DNA from 3 places in the Arthrobacter glacialis genome. Region 3 is predicted to be linked to each of the others. Evidence: riboswitches for the same ligand, from Rfam matches in the RefSeq annotation. Region 3 holds a riboswitch; each other region holds the start of a gene.
The links. Region 3 has a riboswitch for thiamine pyrophosphate ahead of thiD (bifunctional hydroxymethylpyrimidine kinase/phosphomethylpyrimidine kinase). Riboswitches for the same ligand answer to the same signal wherever they lie in the genome.
Positions count from the first base shown of each region.

Region 1: it holds a riboswitch for thiamine pyrophosphate, as region 3 does, so the genes downstream of both, CVS28_RS00330 (ECF transporter S component) here and thiD (bifunctional hydroxymethylpyrimidine kinase/phosphomethylpyrimidine kinase) in region 3, are expected to answer to the same signal.
Region 2: it holds a riboswitch for thiamine pyrophosphate, as region 3 does, so the genes downstream of both, thiC (phosphomethylpyrimidine synthase ThiC) here and thiD (bifunctional hydroxymethylpyrimidine kinase/phosphomethylpyrimidine kinase) in region 3, are expected to answer to the same signal.

Region 1 covers NZ_PPXB01000001.1:62,545-70,111, reverse strand. Annotated here, with positions in the region: gene CVS28_RS00340 (energy-coupling factor transporter transmembrane component T family protein) at 1-728, opposite strand, end outside; gene CVS28_RS00335 (ABC transporter ATP-binding protein) at 725-2,281, opposite strand; gene CVS28_RS00330 (ECF transporter S component) at 2,284-2,922, opposite strand; TPP riboswitch at 2,967-3,084, opposite strand; gene CVS28_RS00325 (glycoside hydrolase family 84 protein) at 3,302-6,634, opposite strand; gene CVS28_RS00320 (DUF4235 domain-containing protein) at 6,901-7,161, shown strand; gene mnhG (monovalent cation/H(+) antiporter subunit G) at 7,273-7,567, opposite strand, start outside.
Region 2 covers NZ_PPXB01000011.1:57,071-64,637, reverse strand. Annotated here, with positions in the region: gene CVS28_RS13720 (FAD-binding oxidoreductase) at 1-606, opposite strand, end outside; gene CVS28_RS13715 (TetR/AcrR family transcriptional regulator) at 624-1,232, shown strand; gene CVS28_RS13710 (glycerol-3-phosphate dehydrogenase/oxidase) at 1,235-2,821, shown strand; TPP riboswitch at 2,894-3,001, shown strand; gene thiC (phosphomethylpyrimidine synthase ThiC) at 3,017-4,798, shown strand; gene CVS28_RS13700 (dihydrofolate reductase family protein) at 4,927-5,508, opposite strand; gene bioD (dethiobiotin synthase) at 5,678-6,364, opposite strand; gene CVS28_RS13690 (cytochrome P450) at 6,361-7,449, opposite strand; gene CVS28_RS13685 (aminotransferase class I/II-fold pyridoxal phosphate-dependent enzyme) at 7,446-7,567, opposite strand, start outside.
Region 3 covers NZ_PPXB01000006.1:111,874-119,440, forward strand. Annotated here, with positions in the region: gene proB (glutamate 5-kinase) at 1-72, opposite strand, end outside; gene obgE (GTPase ObgE) at 81-1,682, opposite strand; gene rpmA (50S ribosomal protein L27) at 1,829-2,083, opposite strand; gene rplU (50S ribosomal protein L21) at 2,145-2,453, opposite strand; gene thiD (bifunctional hydroxymethylpyrimidine kinase/phosphomethylpyrimidine kinase) at 2,851-4,443, opposite strand; TPP riboswitch at 4,432-4,530, opposite strand; gene CVS28_RS09090 (Rne/Rng family ribonuclease) at 4,642-7,567, opposite strand, start outside.

The DNA of each region.
Region 1 (7,567 bases), on a different contig from region 3:
CCCCCAGCGACAACCCACAGGTCATGACGGGCGAACGAGGATTCACGGGCCCAGGTGCGCGGACCTGCCCCGAAACCCTTGGCCTCCATGGTGACAGCAAGCCGTGACGCCCGGCGCACGGCCTGCACCAGTAACGCCATGGCCTGGCCCAGCTGGGCCTTGACGCCACGGAACAGCCCGGGCTCACCGCCCACCCCGCGGGCACGGCGCGCCATGCCGAGAGTTTGCCATTCCGCGACCAACAAACCCACCAGCCGCATGGCCGCCAGCGCCCCAAGGACAAAACGGTGCGGCAGCCTGAGTTTTTGTGCCAACGCGTCGGCCAGATCCGTGGGATCGGTGGAAGCCAGCACAATGATTCCCGGCAAGGCGATGGCCAAACCACGCAGGGCAATGGCCACCCCGGCTTCCAGCGACCCGCTGGTAAAGGTCAAGGGCCCCCACTCCAACAAAAGCTCACCGGTTTTGGGCGCCAGCAGGGCCGTCCCGTAGCCGCCCACCACTGCTGCCACCAGAATGGGCCAGCCGCGCAGCAACAGCATGCGCGCGCTCAGTCCAGCCAACGGCAGGAGCATGCATTCAAGCACCAGGGCAACGGTTGCCGAGACCCAGTCAACGCTGACCAGCAGAACCACTGTGATCGCCATGCCGGCGCCCAGCTTCGCCAGCGGGTTGGCACGGGCCAACCACGCCGTGGAGCGGGGCGTGGCGATGATGTCGACGCTCATCGCTGCACCACCGACTCCGCTGAAAGCAGGGAGGCCGCACCTTGCGGCATCTGTTCGGGGGCGCCCAGCACCAGCTGTTCTCCACCCAGCACAGCACTAAAGGCTGCATCGTGTGTCACGGAAATCACGGCTGTCCCCGCATCCAGCAGCTCAGTCAGCAGGGATGCCAGCTCGGCCCAGGTGTTGGCGTCCTGGCCAAAAGTTGGCTCATCCAAGATCAGCACCTGCGGGCTGGCCGCCAACACTGTGGCCACGGACAGGCGCCGCTTTTCCCCGCCGGAGAGCGTGAAAGGGTTGGCATCGGCCAAATGGTCCAGCCGCAACCGCGTCAGAAGCCCATCCACCGAATCTCCGCCGCGCCCCAAGAGTTTCGGTGCAAACAACAGCTCCGCACGGACGCTGCCGGTAACAAATTGGTGCTCAGGTTCCTGAAACACCGTTCCGATCCGGCTGATCAGCTGGCGCCCGCGCCACTTCAACGGAGCAGTTCCGGCCCCGCGGGCCAGCGGCTCCGTTGCCAGCAACTGCCCGCCTGCTGGCGCCAGCAAGCCCGCCAGGGTCAGTGCCAGTGTTGATTTTCCTGCCCCGTTGGGGCCCGTCACGCTCAGCGCCTGCCCGGCGCTGACCCGCACGGAAGGAACCACAGCGATTGGAACGCCCGGGTGCCTGCGCCGTCCCTTGGTGCGGGAGACGGCAAGACCGCACGCCTCAAGCAGGAGCAGCTCCCCGGCGTCGTGCGTGGATGAGGCTTCCCTGGGCCGGACCGCCGGCACGTAGCCCGGCACCCAAATCCCGGCCGCCGTCAGCAGTTCCCGGCTTTGCGCCAAGACGGCGGCCGGCGGGCCGTCAAACAACACCCCGCCTGGCTCGCCCAGCGCGGCTGGCGCCAGGACAATGATCCTGTCCACGACCTCAAGCCACACGGAAACCCGGTGCTCAACCACCACAAGGGTTGCCCCGGATTCATCCAGGCTGCGGCGCACGGCATCGCGCACCTCCACCACACCGGCAGGATCCAGATTGGCCGTGGGCTCATCCAACAACAACAGGCCGGGGCGCATGGCCAGCATGCCAGCGAGCCCCAGCCGCTGTTTTTGCCCGCCAGACAGGGCCGAGCTTGGATGATCCAGGGGCAGCTTCAACCCCACGGACTCCAACGAAGCGCTCACGCGGCGCCAGATCTCATCCCGGGGGACGGCCATGTTTTCTGCACCAAAGGCAACGTCGTCACCAATGCGCGAGAGCACCACCTGAGCGTCGGGGTCTTGCTGCATGAGCCCTGCCCGGCCGCGTGATTCCGCCACTGGATAGCCGTCGATGAGCAGTTCACCGGCCTCATTGGCGTCCTCATCGTCCCCCAGCACCCCAGCAAGGGCGTGCAAGAGTGTCGACTTGCCAGCACCCGAGGGACCCAGCAACAAGACCCGCTCCCCGGGGGCAATCTCCAGATCCAGGTCATGTACGGCCTTGTTGGTGCGGCCCGAATGCTGCCAACCCCAGCCCTTTGCACTGATCCGCGCCGGAGTTGTCCCCCGGTGCGCCCAGGAGCCCACGCCTAGACCGCTCGTTCGATCGCGGCGCCGCGCGAAGGCAGATTGGACAACGCACCCGTGCGTGCCAGTCCGCGCACGGCCAGCCAGGACACCAATCCGGCAATGATGGCGCCAGAGATCATGGCCAGGACCACGTAGACGAGCTTCCACTCCATGGCCCAGGCGACATTCCAGACCAGGGAGTCGTTGATGCCCATGGCCAGGCCTGCCAGCGCTCCGGCCAGCAGGGCCACAGGCAGGTTGAACTTGCGGTAGCGGAACAGCGCAAAGCCCAGCTCAGCACCGAGGCCCTGGACCAGTCCGGAGAGCAACACCGTGAAGCCGAAGTGGGTGCCCAGCAGCCCCTCCACACTGGCGGCAATCAGTTCACAGTAGAGCGCTGCGCCGGGCTTGCGGATGACCAAGCCGCCCAAGACGCCGGCGATCAACCAGCCGCCACCGTACAGTGCGCCAACGGGCGGGAAGGCGACGGTGAAAGCGCTGATCAGGCCGTACCCGGCGGACCAGAGCCAGAAAATGACGCCGATGGCGACACCCAGAACGGACACCACCACAATGTCCACAACACGCCATGTGGACTTGCGTGCCGCCTGGTTTTGATTGCTTGGTGCGGCGTTTTTGCTCGCGATTGACTTACTCATGGTTCCTCCTTCGCAGGAGGGGCGGCAGGCGGACTTTCCGCGCAGCCGAAGAGAACTCGACTCCCTTCGCCGGTACTAACCGGAGCAGGTTCGAGGGTCTGCGGCTAACCGCACTCTCAGCGCCGGTACCCAAGGCGGGTAGACGCTCCCCTGTCGTGTTTGAATTGCGGCTTCAGTTTACCCCCGCCGGATGCCGCGCACTAATACTTCCGCACGACCTGACGTAATGCACCCGTTCGCCCACCCGTTCCTCGAGGTAGCCGGTTGCCCTCGTGCGGGGCGTCCGGTGAACGGGGCTAACGACGCCGGGCGGGCACCGAAGGGAATCCCGGTGCCCGCCCGACGGACAAGCTGAGGTACGACTCGCTGCCCGCTGTTGTTAGTGGCTCGCCACCCTGCGACGGGTCACCGCGAACACGCCCGCACCAGCAATGAGCAGCAACACGGCGAGCCCACCCAACATCGTGGCGTTGGCGCCAGTACTGGCCAAGCCATCCGCAGCAGCCGGGGTGGTTACCGCAGCGGTGGCCGCACCAGTGATGGTCAGCGGTGCGCTCAGCTGGCGGGAGGTCCCGTCAACTCCCACACCGTCAATGACGATGCTGTGCAGTCCGGGCGCAACATCCACAGGCAGGTTCACGCTCAAGGTCACAACACCCTGGGCATCAGCCGTGACCGTCCCCAGCAACACCGGTGTGGAATGCAGGGTGAAACTCGCCTCACTGCCCGGCTTGAAGCCCGTGCCACTAACTGTCAGCCTCCCACCCGGCGCCAGAGTTCCAGCGCTCAAGGTGATGCCAGCCGACGGCGTGCCCGACGGGGTAGCGCTCGGCGTGCCCGACGGGGTAGCCGTTGCCGACGATGACGCACTCGGGGTGGTCGTGGGGCTTGGCGTCGCTGTGGGCGTTGCCGTGGGGCTTGGCTCAACCACGTCGCCAACATAAGGCCCGCTGCCAACAGGGCCTGTGGCCCGGACTCCCAGCTCGTAAACGACCGGCCCGGCACCCACTGCCCGGCCAGCCCCGGACTTGAACAGGATCCGAACTCCGGAAATGGTGGCCTGCGTCAGGACAGCTTCCTGGAAGCTCACTGCCGGATTCAAGGCACCCAGGGTGACCCATTCGTCGTCGGACTTTACCTGCAAATCACCCGCCATGTGACCAACCACAGCCACCGACTTCATGGCTGCGGGGGCATCCAAAACATAGCTCAGGTGGGAGCCGGCAACGGGTGCGGTGGCTGCCTCGAAAGCACTGTTGATGGTGGCATCGAAGGCACTGGCCGGACCAGTCCCATTGGCACCGGCCAAGTTAGTGGTGAGCTTCTGGGTGGCTTCGAAGGCTTGGAACTCGCGAATCTTCACCCACTGGCCCCCGGAGTTGGCAGCCGCAGCCACCAGGCGGATGTACCGGGCGCTGACAGGGGTGTCAAAGCTCTGCTCGATGCGCGGCTTGCTCGCAAACGTGCCCGCCGAGGTCCATGTGCTGTTGTCGGCGGAGTACTCTAGTCGTGCGTTGTAGATCATGTCGCCGGCCTGAAAATCTGAATCGGCCTGTTGGATCAAAACCTTGCCAACCGGCTTCACTGCACCCAAATCAAGGGTGACGGTGGATCCGACCACCGGCGGGGCACTTGACCACCAGAGGGTGCTGGCGTTGCCGTCAACCATTTTGCCGGGTGTGTTTTGCTGGTAGGTTGCCAACGAAGAAGACGCGGTCCCCGGGAAGTTGTTCGCTGCTGCCACGGGGGTCAGGTTCAGCCAGGTGTTGTAGCGTGCCTGGGCTGCTGCGGTGAAGATTTCAAAGACGCCGTCACCCACAGACGGGATGATCTGGTTGGGTGTGATGCCAATGTTGTTCGGACCAACATCGGGCACGGTGGCGCGCATGGCCAACGCCATTTCTGCGTTGGCTTCCAATGCGGCATCCGTTGCGACAACGCCGTTTCCGGACTTGATGGCGATCAGCATGGCGACTTGCTCTTCCATGGCCGTGGCCCAATGGGCAGCAGCGTCGATCCATGGCTTGGAATCGTCGTAGAAGCCCTTCATGGCCATGGTTGCCAATGTCTCAGGGCCTGCCTTGATAGTGGCCAGGCGGTCCTGCAGCGACTTCATCCCTGCCACGTTACCGGCGTCGTACGCTGTCCAGAAAGCGGCTACATCGGCACTGAGGGCAGGGGCTGTCTTGGAGTTGGGGCGGTAGGGCTTCCAGCTCTGGTTCAAGTCGACGAAGGTTTCCAGCGACTTGCGCACGGCAGCCTCTGCACCGGCAAGCTCTGTGATGATTGCCGACTGTGTGGTTGCAGCGTTGTAGGCGGGACTGTTCCACGAGTAGTCACCAAACCCGGCCAGGGCGATCATGGAGGCGTAGGCCTCGATCATCGGGTTGGAGGTGATGCCGTCGATGTGCTTGTACAAGTTGGGATCGCGCCCTTCCAGCGGGTTCAGGAACAGGCGCCCGCGCTGGCCGTCGTTGACCGGCAGGTTGTCCCAGATGTAGAAGTGTTCGGCGTTGTAGGTGTCCACAGCCTTGGTCACCGATGCCTCGGTGATGGTGTTTGAAAAGACGCCCTCCCCTGTCCATTGGATCAGGATGGAATCATCGGTGGCCAGGCCAAACTGGTCCTTGTAAGGATCTTCGGCGGAACCGTTGTAGTTGGTGGGAACGGTTTGCAGGGGCTGCAGATTGTGCACCTTGACGTAATCGTTGACAATCCGGTTGAGGTAGAACGCCTGTCCGTCGGCGAGCTTCCTGAATCCGGAACTGGTGAACTTTGCCAGGTCGGCAGCACACTTCAGTGACGGATCAATGTCATCCAAGGCAATGTAGAAGCTGCTCACGCCAATGCTGCGGAGCTGGTCAAATTTAGCCACCGTGGAGTTGTAGTCGGCGTCGGAGGAGTAGCAAACATCGTTGCCCGGAGACAGGGCAAAAGTGAAGTTCACATGGTTTGCGTTGGCCTCATCGACGAGTTCCTTCAGGTCGGCCAGTTCTGCTGCGGGGTACAGGTCACGCCACTTGGCGCGCAGGTAATTGTCATCTTTGGGCGTGTAGATGTAGGTGTTCAACTTGTGCTTGCCGTAGAAGTCCAGCTGGTCCAGACGGGCCTGATGCGACCAGGGAATGCCATAGAAACCTTCAATGGCGCCTCGGATGGACATCAGTGGCCAGTCCTTGACAGTCATCGCCGGGGCTGAGCCGTTTGCGACCGCCTGGCTCAGGCTCTGCACGGCGTAGAAGGTGCCTGTGGCATCTTTACCGTTGAGTACCAGTGCGGGTTTGCCAGCGATGGTTCCGGTGGCAATCACATAGCCGTCAGTCGCCAAGGCGTCAGCACTTGTGGCACCCACAGCTGCCAGGGCCGCTGGGATGGCGGAGTTGTTGGCGGCGGTGCCCAGAAATACTGTGGCACCCGCGGCTGTTCCGGCATCCACGAATGACGCGGTTCCGCCTGCTTTGTTGATGACCTGGCCGAGCAGGTCCTTGGCGGCGGCGTCAGTTGTGGCGCCCACGGCGACCTTGACCGTGCCTGTCAACGGGACGGAAACGCCCGTTGTGTTCACTTCCTGCGGCGTGGGCAGAATCCCTGTAGGCGTCGCAGCCGCCTGGGCCATTGGAAGCGCGGCTGGCGACAACGCAGCCATGCCACTTCCGGCAATGATGGCCAGAGCCAGCGCTCCGGTGGCAACGTTCTTTAAGGCACGTTTCACACTGTTCCCCTTGGTGTTTTGCAAGCGGGCGTCATCACCATGATGATATGGATCACAATTTCCGGCCAATTGGGTGAAACTCTACTGACCTGCCAAGGATTCCGTCAATTGATTACGTACGACAATTGGAGGTGGCTAGCGAGCAAAATATGGCAACCCATCCGCACGTGAAAATGCCGCAAAACAATTGCCTGGACCTGAGAGGCTAGGCTAAACGCAAGGCATTTTCCCGCTTTGGGTCAGCCCCACACACTGAGGAGCGCTTTATGAACATCGTCTACAAATTGCTCGGCCCTGCCGTGACCTTGGGTGCAGGTCTTGTGGCTAGCAAGCTGGTGGACACGGTTTGGGAGAAAAGCACTGGCAACAAGCCCCCGCACGACGGGACGGACTTGAAGAACAGCCTCCGCTCCGCCCTGACATTTGCATTGGTGTCCTCGGCGGTGGCCGCCATCATTCAGGTTTTGGCCGGACGAACCACCCAAAAAGCCATCGCCCGGTTTGGCCAGCACCACGAAGACGTCTAAAACACCCGCCGGCGCGCGCCAAGCAAAAATCGAACGGGCAGTAGTTGTTGATGTTTTTGTTAAACATCAACAACTACTGCCCGTTCGGCGAGGTGCGGGAGGAGTTGGGGACTAGTCCTTGCGGTCGCCTTCTACGGCTGCAGCGACAACTTGGTCCAACTCATCAACACTGAGCAGTTCCGGCCTGCGGTGTTTTGTCCGGTAGCCGGCACGGCCCACCATGTGGGCAGAGACGGGCACCGTGAGCAGCTGAAAGAGCCACGCCACGATCAAGATCGGCAGCAGCGACCACAACCGCATCTGCAATCCCATGGCGGAGAGCATGAGCAGCAGACCCAAGACCTGTGGCTTGGTAGCCGCGTGCATGCGACTCATCAAGTCCGGGAAGCGCAGCAGGCCAATGGCC
Region 2 (7,567 bases), on a different contig from region 3:
CAGCGTGAAGCCGTGCGGGGCGAGTGCCGCTTCGATGGCAGGGCCCCGGATGCCGGCCTCAAACGAGGCCGTGCGTGAGACGGGATCCACCTGCAGGAGCCGGTTCATGCGTCGCATGTCCAGGGTGACGACGCCGGCAAAGCGGCCGCGCAGTGGTTCCACCCCGCCCACCACCGACGTTCCGCCACCAAAGGCCACCACGGCCAGTTGACGCCGTACGCACAGCGCCAGGAGTTGCCCCACTTCCTCGGTTCTGCCGGGGAACACTACGGCGTCGGGGGCCTCGAGTGCATCTCCGCTGCGGCGTCGCAGCAGGTCCGGGGTGCTCTTGCCACCTGCATGGAGGATGCGTTCCACGGCATCCGTGGCGACGTGTTGAGTCCCAACAATGGCCCGGATCTCGTCCAGGTCATCTTCCTCCAGCGCGACCGGACCCACGCGAACATCGGCCACGTCAACGGGTGGATGGCCGGCGTCGATGCTGGTGAGCTTGAGGGTGCGGCGCAGAAACTCCAGTGCACCTGCGCCCAGGGGCCGGGCGTGGCTGGGGTCCCCCCAGCCGTGCCACACGGAGGGAGAAACTGTTTCTGTGAGATTCGTCACCATGGGATACAGTGTGACACATGACGTCACAACGTACCAACGTGCAGGCCGATGCCACGCTCCTTTCCGCAACCCGGGATTCAGTGGTGCTCCACGGTGTCCGCCGAACCACTGCCAACGACATTGCCGAGCGGGCTGGCATTTCGCGCATGACCTTCTACCGCCGGATGGGTTCGGTGGAGAATGCGGTGCTGGCAACCCTCACCCATGAGTTCCGCAGCTACGCGAACACCGTACGGATCGGCACGCCCACTGGTACCGGGCGCCAGGAGCTGGTGCACTTCGCGGTGGAAAGCGTCCGGGTGTTTGCCACCTCAGAACTGCTGGCGTCCATCGCCGAGCGAGACCCGGAATTCCTGATCCCCTATGTGACGGATCGATTTGGTGCCAGCCAGCAGCTCATCCTCGACCAGCTGCGCACACTTCTGGACGCAGGCGTGACGGACGGCAGCATCGAAGCGGCCGGGGGGACAGCCACCACGCTGCTGCTGGCATTGCAGGGCGTGGCCCTGTCCTCACGGGTTCTCCTGAAAACGGACGCCTTCGAGGGCGCTCTGGCAGAACTTGCCAAGATGCTGGAACGCTACCTCACGCCGTCGAACAACGGTGCACAGCAGAGCGGAGCATGACCATGAAAAACCCGAGCTGGATCAACTGCGAAAGCCGCCAGCGGGCACTCGAGCACGTGGCCCACCACACGGTAGACGTGGTGGTGGTGGGCGGCGGCATCACCGGCGCCGGTGTGGCCCTGGATGCCGTGAGCCGCGGACTCAGCGTGGCCCTCATTGAAAGCCACGACTTCGGCGCCGGAACCAGCGGCTACAGCTCCAAGCTCATCCACGGCGGGCTGCGGTATCTGGCCAGGATGGACTTCCCCGTGGCCTGGGAATCGGCCATGGAACGGCGCTGGCTCATGAGCAACATAGCCCCGCACCTGGTCCGCCCGCTGGGGTTTGTCATCCCGGACGCCCGCAGCGCCCCGGCCTGGGAGGGCGCGGCTGCAGCGCTGGGTGTGGTCATCTACGACGTGCTGCGCAGACTGTCCGGACTGGGCAGCAAAACGCTGCCGCGGCCCCAGCTCCTCTCCAACCAGGCGGTGACCGCACTGGCGCCGGCACTGGACGTCACGGCACTGCGCCGCGGCTACCTTTACTGGGACGGACAGGCCGTGGACGACGCCCGGCTGGTGCTCGGCGTGGTCCGCACGGCAGCCCGGCACGGGGCCCATGTGCTGCGCGACGTCAAGGCCAGCAGCCTGACCGCGACAACCGTGGAGGCCGTGGACACTCGCACGGGGGCGCGCGTTGCCATCCAGGCTCGCGCGGTGGTCAACGCCACCGGTGTGTGGGCTGGCGACTTCGAGCCGCAACTGAGCGTGACCCCCAGCAGGGGCACCCATCTGGTGGTACGGGCGGAGCGGATGGGCAATCCCCATGCCGCGCACACGGTTGGCGTGCCCGGGCACTTTGGCCGCTACGTCTTTGTGCTGCCGCAGCCCTGCGGCCTGGTGTACATCGGGCTCACGGATGAGGCGGACCACACCGCCGACGGCCACCGGCCCCAGGTTCCGGAGCACGACGTCGACTTCCTCTTGGACGTTGTCAACGCCACCTTGACGGTACCGCTGACAGGCGAGGACGTGGTGGGTTCCTTCGCGGGACTGCGGCCCTTGGTGGAGGCCGCCCACGGGGACGGCCCCGACGGTACCGCCGACATTTCACGCCGGCACCTGATCCGGGATGTCCCCGGGGCGCCCATCACGGTGGTGGGCGGAAAAATGACCACCTACCGCCGGATGGCCCAGGACGCCGTGGATGCAGTGGTGGCCCGGTTGGGGATCGAAGCCTCCTGCCGCACCAAGACCCTGCCGCTGGTGGGTGCAGCGTCCGCCACAGTGCTCGGAACCATTGACGCACCGGCCAGGCTCGTGGCGAAATATGGCACGGAAGCCGCTGCGGTGCAGGCGCTCCAGCTGCAGGATCCGCTCCTCGCGGAGCCGCTGTTTGATGGGACCGAGATCACCGGCGCGGAACTGCTTTTCGCTGTTCAGGCTGAGGGTGCCGCCAGCGTGGCGGACTTGTTGGAACGGCGCACCCGTCTGGCCTTTGTGCCCGCTGATGCGGCCCTGGCCCGTGGGCGGGCGGAGCAGATCCTTGCCATGGCAGAGTCATTTTCCAGCCGGGAGCAGACAAGCGCACGGAACGAGGCGGGGGAGTGAGCCTGGCCGCTGGCCCCGCCGCCGGTTGAGCTTGCATGGCCAACGGTGGGCCGTAGTGCGTGGTAGCGTTTCTTCCGACCACACGGGAGCCCTTGCAGGGGCTGAGATCAGGCTGAAGCAGCCTGCGACCGTTGAACCTGTCCGGGTAATGCCGGCGAAGGAAGTGAGCAATCTGTGAACCCCAAAGCAATAACAATGACCCCTGCCCCCAAAGGTTTGGAACAGGCGCAAACGCAATCCCTGAAATCACATTCACTGGCCTTTGATGTGGATCCAGAGTCAGGAATTCGTGTACCAGTCACAGAAATCGCGCTGGAGCCGTCTCCCAACGGCCAGGCCAACGCGCCGTTTCGCGTCTACCGCACGGCCGGGCCGGGCAGCGATCCGGTAGTGGGCCTTCAACCCTTTCGAAGTGCGTGGATCAGTGCCCGCATGGACACGGAAATCTACCGGGGGCGCACCAGAAATTTGCTTGACGACGGCAAGTCCGCGATGCGCCGGGGCGCTGCCTCAGCAGAGTGGAAGGGATTGGTTCCAGAGCCGCGCCGCGCACGGGCCGGTCAGCGCGTTACGCAAATGCACTATGCCCGCCGCGGCATCATCACCCCAGAAATGCAATTTGTGGCAATCCGGGAAAACTGCGACGTGGAACTGGTGCGCAGCGAGGTGGCGGCCGGCCGGGCCATCATCCCCAACAACATCAACCACCCGGAGTCCGAGCCCATGGTCATTGGACGGGCCTTTTTGGTGAAGATCAACGCCAACATTGGCAACTCGGCCGTCACCAGCTCCATCGCAGAGGAGGTCGACAAACTGCAATGGGCAACCCAGTGGGGTGCCGATACTGTCATGGACCTGTCCACCGGCGATGACATCCACACCACCAGGGAATGGCTCATCCGCAACGCCCCCGTCCCGATCGGCACCGTGCCTATCTACCAGGCCCTGGAAAAGGTCAACGGCGAAGCCAACGCCCTGACCTGGGAAATCTTCCGGGACACGGTGATTGAACAGTGCGAGCAGGGCGTTGACTACATGACCATCCATGCGGGTGTCTTGCTTCGCTACGTCCCCTTGAGCGCCAATCGTGTGACTGGCATTGTTTCCCGCGGCGGGGCCATCATGGCGGGTTGGTGTCTTGCCCACCACCAAGAGAATTTCCTGTACACGCACTTTGACGAGCTGTGCGAGATCTTCGCCCAGTACGACGTGGCATTTTCGCTGGGCGACGGCCTGCGCCCAGGCTCCATTGCCGACGCCAACGACGCCGCCCAATTTGCAGAACTGGACACCCTTGCCGAATTGACACAGCGGGCGTGGGAACACGATGTCCAGGTCATGGTTGAAGGCCCGGGACACATCCCGTTCCACCTGGTCCGGGAAAATGTTGAACGCCAGCAGGAGCTTTGCAAGGGAGCCCCCTTCTACACACTGGGGCCGCTGGTCACCGACATAGCACCTGGGTACGACCACATCACCTCGGCCATCGGGGCGACGGAGATTGCCCGCTACGGCACAGCCATGCTTTGTTACGTGACCCCCAAGGAACATTTGGGCCTGCCCAACAAGGACGATGTGAAGACCGGGGTGATCACCTACAAGATCGCTGCGCATGCTGCGGACCTGGCCAAGGGGCACCCCGGGGCGAGGGAGCGCGATGACGCCTTGTCCAAGGCTCGATTCGAGTTCCGTTGGCGTGACCAGTTCGCATTGTCGTTGGATCCGGTCACTGCCGAGTCCTTCCACGACGAAACGCTGCCTGCCGAACCGGCAAAGACCGCCCACTTTTGTTCCATGTGCGGCCCGAAGTTCTGTTCAATGCGCATCAGCCAGGACATCAGGGACGAGTATGGTTCGGCCGAGTCGCAGGCGGCCATTGCCGATATGTACGCGGGCATGCGTGAGAAGAGTCAGGAGTTTCTGGCAACCGGGGGCAAGGTGTACTTGCCGGAACTCGCCGTTCCTTTGCGGCCATAGAGCCACGATAGTGGTGGCGGGGCGCAACGGTTTGCAGATGTGAAGAAATAACCTCTCGGAAACGGGAGGTTATTTCCTTATGGGGGGATGTTGGCTGGCGGACTGCTTCGCGTACCGGCTCAGATCGGTCAACGGCGCACCCGATAGCGCAGGTGAAGCACCCGGTTTCCCTGAATCACCACGTCGGGATCCTCCAACAGGTGCTGTGCGTTGACCGACCCGAAGTAGCGCTTGCCGGACCCGAAGACGACGGGTACGACGTCCATGCGCACCTCCTCGACCAGGCCCGCGGCTAGCACCTGGCCACCGACATCGCCAGCGGCGACCTCGACGATGCGGTCACCCGCGAGCTCCTGCGCCTTGGCCACGGCTGCCTCGACGCCGTCGACGAAGTGAAACGGCGCCTCGGGGTCCCAGCCCTCGGGCCTGGGCCTGTGCGTCACGACGACCACGTGGTCGACCCCTCCCGGAGGCTTCCCGTCCCAGCCGTCCGTCATGTCGAAGACGTGGCGGCCAACGATTGTCGCCCCGATATGATCCCAGTACGGCCGGATGTAGTCGTAGGAGGTCTGCGACACCTTCAGCACACCGCTGTCGTCCAGCGGGACGTCACCACTGAGCAACCAGTCGAACAGCGGTCCGGGCTGGTCGTTCATGTCCGCGACGAAGCCGTCCACCGATACCGAGCTGTTCATGACCACCTTGCCCACGGGGCCCTCCTTTGCTTTGGGTTGCCCACATTAGCAGCTCTCCACAGGTGAGGGTATAGCCGACGTGTGATGCTGTCGGCGGCGGTCGTCAGCGCGTCGTCCTCGCCCATCGTCGCCGTCGGACAAGACAGGCGAACTGGTTCTGCCCGCGAAGAAGTAACGCAATCTCTTAGCAGTGAGGCAGGTGCAGCCATTGGGTCGCCAGTTCACGGAATGTCCGCGGTGCCAGCCGGGATGCCCCGGCTGGCAGGCAGCCCAGAAACTGCGTTCCCTCAGTTCCGCGCAGGCTTTCGCGGTTGCTGAGTTCAACGTCCGACGGCGTTGCCGGCCAGGAGCCGATCACCAGTGCCGGGCCGGCAAAGCCGCGGCGGTGCAGTGCCTCCACTGTCAGGGCGGTGTGATTCAGCGTTCCCAAACCACTGCGGCACACCACCACGAAATGGCTCAGGGCGGCTCCCGTGGCAGCCGCCGCGAGGTCCGCCAGGGTGTGGCTGTCGGCATCGAGTTCCACCAGCAATCCGCCGGCGCCCTCCACCAGCACGTGGTCATGGCTGGCGGCCAGTTCCGCAATGCGGGCCACATGGTGAGTCAGATCCGGCAATTCACGATTGGCCCGGCCCGCGGCGGCACGTGGCGCCATGGGGTCACCGAGCCGGATGCCCTCATGAATCGAGTGGACGCCGCTGAGCCGGGAAACCTCGTCAACGTCGCCGTGCTCGCTTCCGGAAGCTCCGGTTTGGGTCGGCTTGTAGATGGCCACGGCGGCCCCGGCGGCTGACAGCGCCACGGCCAGGGCCGCCGTCGTCAGCGTTTTGCCAACGTCGGTGTCGGTGCCCGTTATGTAGGTGACGCTCATGGGAATTCCTTGTTGGTGAGTTGGGCAGTGACAGTGAGCGGGGCCTGAAAGGAAAGCAGCCGCAGCCACTGCGGCGGGGCACCGGCCGGTTCAAGGAGGGGCAGGGCTCTGGCGGTTTCCTCCAGGACCAGCGCGGTTTCCAGTTCGGCCAGTTTTGCGCCGAGGCAGCGGTGCAGGCCGTGGCCAAATGCCAGCGAATAGGCGGTCGGTGCCGCCTGCCCGGGGTGCCGTCCCGACAATTCCAACAAGATTTCCGCCCCGGCCGGGATGGCCTGCCCCGCCACCTGGGTGTCGCGAAGGGCAGCGCGCCGCCAGGTGTGGACGGAGGATTCGGTGGCCAACACCGCGCGGACATGGTTGCGGGCGGCCTCCGGTTCACTCAGGGCGGCCCAGCTGCCGGTGGTTGCCCGGGCGGCGGATTCAAGCCCGCGGAACAGCACCGTGTTGATGAGCTGCGCGGTGGTTTCCTGGCCGGCAATGACCAAGAAGTAGCCCAGGGAACACACCTCGGCGCTGGAGAGGCCTGCGGCGTCGAGCACACCAAACAGCGATGAAGTGCCCCGGGCGGCTGCCGCCTCCTGCCGAAGCCACACGTAGAATTCCGCGGCGCTGTGGGCCAGGAGGAGTTGCCGCTCGGGATCCGGCCAGCCCCAGAACAGCTCCAGGGAATCCCTGCTCCACCGTTTCAAGAGGTCCAGCTTCGGCGTGGGTTGCCCCGTGAGCTCGGCCATGACGACGGGCGGGATGTGCCTGCCCACGTGCTCCGCCAGATCCACCGGGCCCTGCCCAAGCGCCATGCTGGTGGCCGCGAGCCTGTGCCGTGCCAGCTCACGGACCCGCGGTTCAATGGCGGCAACCTTGGCGGGCGTAAAAAAGCGGCCCACCATGGTGCGCACTGCTCGGTGCTGGGCCCCTGTGGCAGAAGCCAGCACCGGGGGCAGCGCAAAACGGACCTTGCTCAGAATGCGCAGAGTGGCCGGGGCCAGCGGAACCACCGAGGTCAGGGCGTTGGTCGGGGCAAAGTCGTCCGTGCGGCGCATGATGTCCCGCACCTGGGCAGGCTCGCCAATGACTGTGTAGCTCAAGACGGACCACCGTTCCTGCCGGCTGCCAGCGCACGCGCCACGGTGTTGGCAGCCCATTCCAAGTCCGTGTCCGTGAGGTTGGCGCGAGCCGTCAGCCGGAGCCGGGATACGCCGTCGG
Region 3 (7,567 bases):
TTTGACAACTATGCGCGCCGCGGTGGCAATGCCCCGCCGCGAACTCAGCGAGGTCACCTGATCCTGCCCCATATTTCCCATTAGTTCTGCGCTGCACCTGTGTCGTCGGCAGCAACTTCGGCTGCAACAACGCGGGCCTCTTCAGCCTTGCGGGTGCTTGTCTCGGTCCAGATGCCTGCCTTACGCTCGGACTCCAGCTCGGCACGGGCAGCAGCCTTCGCATCGCGGCGGTCCTGCTGTTCCTCACGCTTCTGCGCACGGGTGGGGCGGTCACCAAGATCCAGCAGGCGCAGGTCGGTGCCGCGGGGGGCTGCCAAGTGCTCGGCGCCACCCATCATGGTGGGCTCCCAGTCGAAGATCATGCCATGCTCGCCACCAATGACGACAGTGTCGCCGGGTGTGGCACCGATCCTGAAGAGTTCCTTCTCGACGCCGGCCTTCGCCAGCCGGTCTGCAAGGTAGCCGATGGCTTCCTCATTCTGGAAATCGGTCTGCTCAACCCAACGCTCGGGCTTTTCACCGCGAACGCGGAACAACGGAGAAAGGTTGCGCTCTTCGCGGCGAATGGTGAAGGATGATTCGTTGACAGCACGGGGGCGCAGAACCACCGGGGTGGCCTTGACGGGAGCATCGGCGAGGGCCTTGCGTGCTTCCATGACAATTTCTGCCATCGCGAAGCCAAGCTGCTTCAGGCCCTCATGGCTTGCCGCGGAGACTTCGAAGACACGGTAGCCGCGGGCTTCCAAGTCAGATCGGACAAATCCGGCCATGTCCCGGCCGTCCGGTGAATCCACCTTGTTCAGTGCAATCAGGCGGGGACGGGCGTTCAGGGGAACCACGTCACCGTCGGTTCCTGCGAAGCTCATGTCGACGTCGTACTGGTCGAGTTCGCGCTCAATGACGGCCAGGTCGGTGACCGGGTCACGGTCGGCCTCGAGTGCTGCGCAGTCAAGGACGTGCACAATCGCGGCGCAACGCTCCACGTGGCGCAGGAAGTTATGGCCCAGGCCCTTGCCTTCGCTGGCGCCCTCGATGAGGCCGGGCACGTCGGCCATGGTGAAGCGGACGTCGCCGGCCTGGACAACGCCCAGGTTGGGGATCAGGGTGGTGAAGGGGTAGTCGGCAATCTTGGGCCGGGCCGCAGACATGGCAGCGATGAGGCTGGACTTGCCGGCGGACGGGAAGCCCACCAACGCGATGTCGGCAATGGACTTCAGCTCAAGGACAATGTCGGCCTCTGATCCTGCAATGCCCAACAGTGCGAAGCCCGGGGCCTTGCGCTTCAGTGAGGAAAGGGCATTGTTGCCGAGCCCGCCCAGGCCACCGGCGGCAGCGACGTACTCTGTGCCGATGCCAACGAGGTCGGCGAGGACATTGCCGTCCCGGTCCTTGATGACAGTGCCATCGGGAACTTCAAGGATCAGCGAATTCCCGTCCTTGCCGTCGCGCCAGTCTCCCATGCCGGGCTGGCCGTTGCCGCCGCGACGGTGGGGTGCATGGTGGAAGTCAAGCAAGGTGGTGGTCTGGTCGCTGACACGGAAGGTGACACTACCGCCATCGCCGCCCTTGCCGCCGTCGGGCCCGCCCAACGGTTTGAATTTTTCGCTGTGAACTGAGACGCAGCCGTGGCCGCCAGTCCCGCCGGATACGTGCAAAACAACCCGGTCAACAAAGCTGGCCACTGAAATCTCCTTGAATAGAACTTAGTTTGTGCGCACCAATTCTAGTCCACTGCTGAACTAGGGCCTGATACCGGCCGAAAAATGTATCTGTGTTAAAAGCCAGTGGAGCGAGCCATGCGGCCCGCTCCACTGGAAAAGCTTTGGTATTAGACCGCAGCGACGATGTTCACAACACGACGTCCACGACGTGTGCCGAACTCGACAGCGCCTGCGTCCAATGCGAACAGCGTGTCATCCTTGCCACGACCAACACCCTCACCGGGGTGGAAGTGGGTGCCGCGCTGGCGAACGATGATTTCGCCTGCCTTGACAACCTGACCGCCGAAGCGCTTTACGCCCAGGTACTGGGCGTTTGAGTCACGACCGTTGCGAGAGGAACTCGCACCTTTTTTATGTGCCATTTGAAAATGCCTGCCTTTTTACTAAAAGATTCTAAAGTGGATCGAACTTCAAAAACGCTTATTAAGCGATTGAAGTGATCTTGACCTTGGACAGTTCCTGACGGTGACCCTGGCGCTTCTTGTAGCCGGTCTTGTTCTTGAACTTCTGGATGACGATCTTCGGTCCACGAAGATCCTCCAACTTCTCAGCCGTAACCTTCACATTAGCCAGGTCCTTCGCGGCTGTGGTGAGCTTGTCACCATCAACCAAGAGCAAAGCGGGCAGCTCAAGCGTGCTGCCAACTCCACCGGGGACGCGGTTCATGGTCACGTGGTCTCCGACGGAAACCTTTTCTTGACGGCCGCCTGCGCGGACAATCGCGTACACCACTGGGGAACTCACTTCTCTCGACGTTTATTACAAAGTTTTTGTGCCGGTAGGAATCATGATTGACATCTACCAACCGTATGCGCCCGCTGTTCAGAATAGAACGGGCACGGGGTGCATACTACGTGCCTCAACGCCGTGGACCTCAATGGAGTTCTGCCATGGAGTGGTTGCCCTAGGTGTTGGCGTAAGCACCGAAGATCAAGAATACGCTAACTCTGTCTCCGGGCGCAAATGACACTGATTACCCACACTCACAGTGGACGACAGAACAAACCTAAATTTGCCCAGTTGCCATAGAGGAGCGGGAAACCGTACTCACCAACTTTAGCGTGGATGCGGAGAGTTTTTGCCATTTCGCCCCATGACGCGCCGCGATTCTGCCTCAGAGCTGGTGGCGTTAATCACCCAAGGCCCCAATTGGCGCGGATTTGGCGGCCCAACCGTCAAAGAAACTGTGTGGGGCGGCAAAAAAATCCACCTCATACTGGGCCGAGTGGGCAAAAGCGGCCCGCATGCCTTCGCGTTCCCTTGCTGAGCCGCGCCGCGCGGCCGCATCCATGATGGCTACTGCCGTTTCAGTGGCCTGGGCAAAGTCATCATCGGCGTAGGTCGCCAGCCACGTCCCATAGGGGTGCTCGCCCGAGAAGGACAAGTAGTCCTGGTGCAGCACCCGGCCAACCTCTGCATAAAGCCAATAGCAAGGCAGTACGGCGGCCACCACTTCCCCGTAGCTGCCGGAGAAGGCGACACCTTGGAGGTGGTCAACATAATGTTTGGTGACGGGGCCCTGCCGCATGTCCGTGGGGTAGTGGCTGAGCCAGTCGCGGTGCAGGGCCAGCTCAACCTCCAAGCAATTCTGCGCACTCCCGGCCCAAAACTTTTGTTCCACCTCTGTAGGCGCCAGGGCGCTGGCCCTGGCCAGAACACGCGAATACGTACTCAAATACAGCGCATCCTGGGCAAGGTAGTACGCAAAGTGGTCGCTGTGCAATGTCCCGGCCGCCAACTCCTTGATGAAATCAAGACCGAAAATGGCTTCACGCTGCACCTCGCATTCCTGCCACAACTGCTGACTGAAGGCATCAAGGGTCGGTGCCGCACTGTCCCACAGCGCGTGGAAATGGTTGATGGGGCCGGCGCCTTCGCCCACATTCAACTCATGGGCCGTTTCCAGGGCGACGCTCAGCCAGGACTTGGCGTGGCGCACACTGACGGCCCAGTCACCCTTCTGCGCCTGCAAGGTGGCCACTGCGGCAGACAGTGAACAGCCCGTGCCATGGGTGTTGGGGGTATCCACCCTGGGTGCTGTAAACACCTCAACGGTGCCGTCGTGTTGTACGAGTGCGTCCAAGCACTCCTCCCCCGGGAGGTGCCCGCCCTTGACCAGAACGGCGACCCCGTGGGCAGCGGCCAGCTGCAGGCCTTGGCGCAGCGCCTCGTCAAAGTTCTTAGCTTGGGGTTGTCCCAGTAACACGGCAAGTTCCAAAATATTGGGTGTAACCAGGTGAGTGCTTTCCAACAACCGCAGCAAACCCTGGCGCGCTGCCGGCGCCATAAGCTCATCGCCACTGGTAGCCACCATGACAGGATCAAGAACCACCACGGGCGGCCGGGTTCTTGCCAGCCAGTCCCCCACCACGGTCATAACCTCCGCGGTGCCGAGCATGCCTATTTTCACTGCATCAATGTCAATGTCGGCAGAAATGGCCTCCAGTTGCTCCGCGAGGAAGGCCACGGGCGGCACATGGACACTGTGCACACCTGTGGTGTTTTGAGCCGTTAACGCTGTCAGGGCAGCCATGGCGTAGCCGCCGTGGGCGCTGATGGCCTTGATGTCTGCCTGAATGCCGGCACCCCCTGAGGGGTCGGAACCGGCAATGCTCAGAACGCGCGGGTGACTGACGCCCCGTTGTTGCCGGGAACCGGGACTGGCCTCACGGGCCCGGGGTGGTGAATCCAAAAGTGGCGGGGCAGAAAGCAAGGTTTCCATGGACATCCCTTCGCCGGTGCTAGCCGGGCAGGTTCAACGGGTCTTTTCTCAGCCGGACCTCTTGTCCAGGCACCCCGTGTCGCTCTCAACCCTAGACCCCGCCCCAGCGGTTAAACCAAACTGACCCGCAGTAAAGGTCGAAAAACGGGCTGAAAACGCGTTTTTTCGACCTTTACTGCGGGTCAGTTGAGAGGCTGGCTACAGCTCCGAGGCGGGAACTCCCACACCGAGGATGATCGGCTCGGAACTCCTGGCCGGCTTGGCTGCCGCCGGCAAGTCCACGGCAGCACTGCTGTGCTGCACCGAACCCTGGGCCGGGGCCTGCGACTCGGCAGTTTCCACCGCCATGTCGGCTCCGCCCTGTGCACTGCGGGCGCTACGGTTGCGGCGTCCACGGCGTGAGCGCGAGCGGTTGTTGCCACCTGCCTCGGCAGTATCCGGCGCTGACTGGTCCTGGCCCGGGCTGGTCAACTGATCCAGCGCTTGGGTCAAGCCAGCCAAGGCCGCAGCCTGGTCGGCGTTGCTGGTCTCGGCGGAACCGGAGCTTTCACTGCGGTGGCCGCGGGGCAGCTCAATGGCTTCCCCACCCAGGGTGAGTGTTGCGGCGTCGGGCGCATCATTGTCTTGCTGCGCTGACGGCACTGCAACAGGAGCTGCGGGAGCGTCGTGCTCATGGTGCGAGGCTGCAGCAGCGGCTGCAATGTTGGCCAACGCGGCACGGGCTTCATGGGCCTTTTGAGCTTTCTGAGCATCAGTGGGTTCCTCATGCAGCTCCACCGGGGCGTGTTCAGCCTGCTCGGACTCAGGCTTGGAACGGTTGCGGTTGCGCTTGCGTTCGCTGCGTGTGGACCTGTTGGCTGTGGTGCGGTCACTGTCGCGCTGTTCCTGCGCCACCTTGGCAGCATGTGCCTGCGGCGACTCCACGGCAACAGTGTGCACACGGCGGTGCTCAACGGGGATCTCGTGCGTGACCATGCCGCGGCCCAAGCAGGTGCCGCACTGTTCGCCGAAGACTTCCAGCAGGCCAGTGCCCATGCGCTTGCGTGTCATCTGCACCAGGCCCAGGCTGGTTACTTCAGCAACCTGGTGCTTGGTCCTGTCACGGCCCAGGCATTCCACCAGGCGGCGCAATACCAAGTCGCGGTTGGATTCGAGCACCATGTCGATGAAGTCAATGACAATGATGCCGCCAATATCGCGCAGACGCAGCTGGCGCACCACTTCTTCGGCAGCTTCCAGGTTGTTCTTGGTGACTGTTTCTTCCAAGTTTCCGCCGGAACCGGTGAACTTACCGGTGTTGACGTCAACCACAGTCATGGCTTCCGTGCGGTCAATGACCAGCGAGCCACCGGAGGGCAGGAAGACCTTGCGTTCCAGGGCCTTGGAGATTTGCTCGTCGATCCGATGTGCGGCAAAGATGTCCTCGCTCTTGCTCCACTTTTCCAGGCGGTCCAGCAGATCCGGGGCTACATAGGTCACATAGGCTTCAATGGTGTCCCAGGCGTCCTCGCCGGAAACAACCAGCTTGGAGAAGTCCTCGTTGAAGACGTCGCGGACCACCTTGATGGTCAGGTCCGGCTCGCCGTAGAGCATCTCGGGGGCCAGCGTCTTGTGGGAGGAGGCACGGTTGTTGATGCCTTCCCACTGGGCGCGGAGCCTGTTGATGTCATTGGTGAGCTCTTCTTCGCTGGCACCTTCGGCAGCCGTGCGCACAATGACGCCGGCGTTTTCGGGCAGGTGGTCCTTCAGGACGCGCTTGAGACGGTTGCGTTCGACGTCGGGCAGCTTGCGGGAGATGCCTGTCATGGAACCGCCCGGCACGAACACCAGGTAGCGCCCGGGCAGGGAAATCTGGCTGGTCAGGCGGGCACCCTTGTGGCCTACGGGGTCCTTGGAGACCTGCACCAGGACGGAGTCGCCGGACTTCAGCGCGTTCTCAATGCGGCGCGGCTGACCGTTGAGGTTGGCGGCGTCCCAGTCAACTTCACCGGCGTACAGCACGGCGTTGCGGCCGCGCCCAATGTCAACGAAGGCAGCTTCCATGCTGGGCAGCACGTTTTGGACCTTGCCCAGGTACACGTTGCCGATGAGGGAATCCTGCTGCGTCTTGGAGACAAAGTGCTCGGCCAGGATGCCGTCTTCCAAGACACCGATCTGGATCCTGTCATCGCTCTGGCGCACGACCATGACCCGGTCAACCGATTCGCGGCGGGCCAAGAATTCAGCCTCCGTGATGACTGTGCGACGGCGGCCGGAGTCGCGGGAATCGCGGCGGCGCTGCTTCTTAGCTTCCAAACGAGTGGAGCCGCGCAGGCTTGTCACCCGGTTGGATGCGCTGGCGCTGGGCTCGGCGGGGGTGCGCGGGGCACGCACGCGGGTCACGGTATTGGGCGGGTCCTCATCGGTGCCGCCCGTCAGCTCCAGGTCAGCATCGCCACGGCGGCGACGACGACGGCGACGCGAGGTCACGCCGTCGTCGGGCGCATCAGTGTCCTGCTCAATGGCTGAGTCGTCGTCGGACTGGGCCGCATCCGTTTCGGCGGGGCGGGTACGGCGGTTACGGCTGCGGTTCCGGCCGCGACGATCGCCATCGTTGCCGTCCTGCTCGTCATCACGGTCATCATTGTCATCCTGGGCAACAACGGCAGGCACCGCCATGCTCATGTCCGGGGCCAGGAACAGCGTGGACATGCCGCTTGTCGGTGCTGAGAACAAGGCCTCAGCCACGGGGGCCGCTGCGGCTTCCACCACTTCCTCTGCCACAGGCTCCTGGGCCGGCTCCTCGGCGGGGACAGCCGGGGACTCGGCGGGGACAGTGGTCTGGGTGGCAGGCTTGCGACGGCTCCGAGTGGTCTTCGGCGCTGAGGGGGCCTGTACTGCTGCTTCCTGTGCCACAGAATCCACGGCGGTTTCCAGCGCGCCCTGCTCCGGCACCTCGGCCGCAGGGGCAGCAGCCTTCCTGGTGGCGCGGCGGGGCGCCTTGGCCTTGGCCGCGGGCGCAGGCTCCGCTGCGTCAACCACGTCTGCTGCAACTACTTCTTCGGCGGCTGGGACGGCTGCAGCCTTGGTGGTGCGGGTCCGCCTGGCAGGCGCCTTGGCAGCGGGCGCCGCTGCGGCTTCCTCA